2 regions of the Chromohalobacter sp. genome follow, and region 1 is predicted to be linked to the other one. Evidence: predicted binding sites of a transcription regulator. Region 1 holds the regulator's gene; the other holds the start of a gene.
The links. The regulator sigma-54, encoded in region 1, starts transcription at its own class of promoters, with help from an activator protein. The targets are predictions, from matches to a motif close to TGGCACNNNNNTTGCTNT.
Positions count from the first base shown of each region.

Region 2: ABGX75_RS16590 (sugar phosphorylase) is a predicted target of sigma-54. The motif match lies at 1,117-1,134, and genes of this name have one in related genera.

Region 1 covers NZ_JBDOOX010000012.1:113,452-115,815, reverse strand. Annotated here, with positions in the region: gene lptB (LPS export ABC transporter ATP-binding protein) at 1-394, shown strand, start outside; gene ABGX75_RS10335 (RNA polymerase factor sigma-54) at 519-1,952, shown strand; gene raiA (ribosome-associated translation inhibitor RaiA) at 2,089-2,364, shown strand, end outside.
Region 2 covers NZ_JBDOOX010000018.1:32,610-34,973, forward strand. Annotated here, with positions in the region: gene ribD (bifunctional diaminohydroxyphosphoribosylaminopyrimidine deaminase/5-amino-6-(5-phosphoribosylamino)uracil reductase RibD) at 1-22, opposite strand, end outside; gene nrdR (transcriptional regulator NrdR) at 62-547, opposite strand; gene ABGX75_RS16585 (GlsB/YeaQ/YmgE family stress response membrane protein) at 786-1,034, shown strand; gene ABGX75_RS16590 (sugar phosphorylase) at 1,177-2,364, shown strand, end outside.

The DNA.
Region 1 (2,364 bases):
GGCCGCCCGCAAGGATCGGCTCGAGCGATTGCTCGAGGAGTTTCACGTCACCCATATCCGCGACAACCCCGGCATGAGCCTCTCCGGTGGCGAGCGCCGCCGCGTGGAGATCGCCCGCGCGCTGGCCACCGAGCCCGCCTTCATCCTGCTCGACGAACCCTTCGCCGGCGTCGACCCGATTTCGGTGGGCGAAATCAAGGGCATCATCCGCCAGCTCCGCGACCGCGACATCGGCGTCTTGATCACCGACCACAACGTGCGGGAAACCCTGGACATCTGCGACAACGCCTACATCGTCGGCGATGGGCAAATCATTGCCGAAGGGCATGCCGACGCCATCCTCGCCAACCAGAAAGTGCGCGACGTCTATCTCGGCCACGAGTTCCGCCTGTGAACGCAAGCCACTGGTATCACGCTTGGCTCATATAAATGGCATGGTTGTTGCTTCCATTCTTGCAACTCACGTCGCTGCGGGATAACGTACGGGCACCGTTTCAGGAAGCGACGACCGACTCTCCATGTCCATGAAACCTACGCTTCAGCTTCGCGTCGGCACCCAGCTGACGATGACGCCTCAGTTGCAGCAAGCGATCCAGCTCTTGCAGCTCTCGACGCTGGATTTGCGTCAGGAGATCCAGCAGGCGCTGGACGCCAACCCCATGCTGGAACTCGAGGAACACTTCGACGAGCGCGAAGTCAGCGAGACGCAGGACGACGACTGGAGCAGCGAGATTCCGGAAGACCTGCCGCTGGACAGCGACTGGAGCGATACCTACCAGGACGCCGGGCTCGGCTCATTGAACGGCAGCGGGGGCAGCGAGGAAGGCCCCGACATCGAACGCAACACGGCGCACACCAGCCTTCACGATCATCTGGGCTGGCAACTGGCCATGACCGACATGACGCCACGCGAACATGCGATCGCCGAGAGTCTGATCGATGCCGTGGGCGCCGATGGCTACCTTACCGTGTCGCTCGAGGAGCTTCTCGATGGGCTGCGCGGTCAGGGGTTGGCCGGCCTCAAGATCGGTGACGTCGAGCAGGTCATGATGCGCGTGCAGCAATTCGACCCCACGGGCGTCGCCGCTCGCGATCTGCGCGAATGTCTCCTGCTGCAGCTGGGCGCCCTGCCCGAGGACATGCCGCTGCTTCCCCAGGCCAAGCGCCTGGTGCGTCAATTCCTCGACGCGCTCGCCGGCAACGACCGCAAGCTGCTCAAACGGCGCCTGCGTCTCGAAGAGGCGGAACTCGACCATATCATCGCCCTCATCCGCACGCTCGACCCGCGCCCCGGTCTGGCCTTCGAGGACAGCGACAACGATTACGTCATCCCCGACCTCATCGCCCGCCGCGTTCGTCAGGAATGGCGCATCGAGCTCAATCCCGACGCCTTGCCGCGCGTCCGCATCCAGCCGGATTACGCCGCTCTGATCAAGCGGGCCGACAAGAGTGACGACAACACCTTCCTCAAGCAGCACCTGCAGGAAGCCAAGTGGCTGCTCAAGAGCCTGTCCAGCCGTAACGACACCCTGTTGCGCGTGGGCCGCGAAATCATGGCCCGTCAGCTCGACTTCCTCGAGCATGGCGAAGAAGCGATGAAACCGTTGATCCTCGCCGATATCGCCGGCGCGGTGGACATGCACGAATCGACCATTTCACGTGTCACGACGCAGAAATTCATTCATACCCCACGTGGCGTGTTCGAGCTGAAATACTTCTTCTCCAGCCATGTGGGCGGCGGCCACGGCGAAGGCGACGCCCATTCCAGCACCGCGATACGCGCCCGGCTGAAGAAGCTGATCGGCGAAGAGCCGCCACGCAAGCCGTTGTCCGACAGCAAGCTCGTCGACCTGCTGGCACAGGACGGCATTCAGGTCGCACGCCGCACGGTGGCCAAGTATCGTGAAGCGATGGGCATCCCCTCCTCCAGCGAACGCAAGCGCCTGGCCTGAGCGCCCAACGTTTGCACCCGTCGACGCCGCTGCGTAGACTCGCCGCGGTCGTCGACACCCAGGCATCGCCCGGGGCTATGCATTGCCCTAAAAAGGGTTACAATCAAAGTGCCAACCGATGGAATAGGAGCGTGCCATGCAAGTCAATATCACCGGTCATCACATCGAATTGACCGATGCCCTGCGCGACTACGTCAATGAAAAGCTCGCACGTCTGGAACGGCATTACGACAACATCACCACCGTTCAAGTCACGTTATCCATCGAAAAGGAACGTCACTTGGCCGCATGCACGCTTCATGCCGCAGGCGCCGACCTGCACGCCGATGTGCAGAGCGACGACATGTACGCTGCCATCGACGCCCTCACCGACAAGCTCGACCGCCAGCTCGTCAAACACAAAGAAAAGATG
Region 2 (2,364 bases), on a different contig from region 1:
CTTCGGGGGACGGCGGAGTCATCAAACCTCCTGAGGCATTGACGCGTCGCGGCAAGCCGCGTCAGCGTTTGTCGGCATCATCCGGCGAAAAGCTGGGTTCCTGCGCCAGACGATCGATCTCGGCGCGGAACTCATCCAGGTCCTGGAAGCGACGATAGACCGAGGCGAAGCGGATGTAGGCGACCTGGTCGAGCCGCTTGAGCGAGCGCATGACCTCCTCGCCGATCTCGCGCGCCTCGATTTCGCGCTCGCCACGGGCACGGAGACGCTGGCGAATGCGCTCGACCGCCGCTTCGATGGACTCGGCGCTGACCGGACGTTTCTCCAGCGCACGCAGCATGCCGGCGCGCAACTTGCGTTCGTCGAAGGTTTCCCGCGAGCCATCGCCCTTGATCACGCGGGGCATGACCAGTTCCGCCGTCTCGTAGGTGGTGAAACGCTCGCCGCAGTCGTTGCACTGGCGACGCCGACGCACCTGGTCCCCCTCGGCGACGAGGCGCGAATCGGTCACCTTGGTGTCGTACTTTCCACAAAAGGGACAATGCATCGTGGCGCATCCGCGGTTGGCTATCGAGGATCAGGGGCGTCGTGATCGAAACCGCGACGGGGCATCCGAACGACCTTCAGTCGTCACATCACGGTCAAGATCATCGGCCATTGTAGCCTTTACGCCGGGCAAGCGGAAACTCGCTTGCACACCGTGGCCACCCGGACCACGCTCATAACGCGACGCTTGCGTCGCAAGCACCCCCTTCATTGACAAGGAATCGCCTGGAGGAACCGTCATGGGCATCATCGCATGGATCGTCTTCGGCCTGCTGGCCGGTATCGTCGCCAAGCTCATCATGCCGGGCCGCGATCCCGGCGGCCTCATCGTCAGCCTCATCCTCGGGGTACTCGGCGCCATCGTCGGCGGCTGGATCGGTACCGCGCTGGGCTTCGGCACGGTGGATGGCTTCAACCTCGGCAGCTTCGCCATCGCCGTGCTCGGGGCCATCATCCTCCTGGGGCTCTACCGCATCGTGAAGAAATGACCCTTCCCCGCCCGCGCACGTCGGCCAGGGGCTGGCGTGCGCGGGCCACCATGCCCGGCAAAACGGCAGTCTTCGCCGAGCATGGCACGACTTCTGCAACAATTCTGGCGTGCGAACCCCCGATTCTCGCGAGGAGCCGTCGATGCCCCACCCCATGTCCCACGCTCCGCAGCGTCAACTCGATGAAGCCGAGTTCGTCGACCGCGCTCGGGCACGCCTGAACGAGATCTACGGCCCTCGCGCCGACGAGGTGCTGCGCCGATTGCAGCGACTGGTGGCGCACCAGCGCGGTGCGATTCCCGAACGCCCGCGTCCATTGTGGAGCGAGCGCGACCAATTGCTCATCACCTACGGCGACCTCCTGCTCGACGGCGAACGCCCTCCGCTGCAAGTGCTCGACGAATTTTTGGAGACCCGGCTCGCGGATACCTTCAGCGGCGTGCACGTCCTGCCGTTCTTCCCCTGGAGCAGCGACGACGGGTTTTCGGTCATTCATTATCGCGAGGTCAACCCTGCGCTGGGCGACTGGGACGACATTCGCCGCCTGGCCCGTCACGGCGACCTGATGGTCGACCTGGTGATCAATCATGTCTCGCGGGAATCGCTGTGGTTCGTCGACTACCTCGCGGGCACGCAGCCGGGCCGCGACTATTTCATTGAAATGGACCCCGCCACCGACCTGTCGCAAGTCACGCGCCCGCGCAATTCGCCGCTGCTGGTGCCGGTCTCCACGCGCCGGGGCACGCGCTACCTGTGGGCCACCTTCTCCGAAGACCAGATCGACCTGAACTTCGCCAATCCCGATGTGCTCATCGAATTCATCGGCATCATGCTCTATTACGTGGCGCAAGGCGCGCGCATCATCCGCCTCGACGCCATCGCCTATCTGTGGAAGCAGGTCGGCACCGCCTGCATTCATCTGCCGGAAACGCATGCCGTGGTGCGCCTGCTGCGCGCCGTTCTCGATCACCTCGCCCCCGGCACCCTGCTGATCACCGAAACCAACGTCCCGCACCGCGAGAACATGAGCTATTTCGGCCTCGAACGGTTGGCGACCGCATCGCCGGACGCGACCGCGCAGCCCGACGAAGCGCACATGATCTACCAGTTCACGTTGCCGCCCCTGCTGGTGCATACCCTGACCAGCGGCGACGCCACGGCGCTGGAGGCCTGGGCGCGCAGCCTGCCCTCGCTGCCGCCGGGATGCACCTACTTCAATTTCACCGCCAGCCATGACGGCATCGGCGTGCGAGCCCTGGAGGGCCTGCTGCCGCCCCACGAGATCGAAGCGATGCTCGAGCTCATGCATCGCTTCGGGGGCTACGTGAGC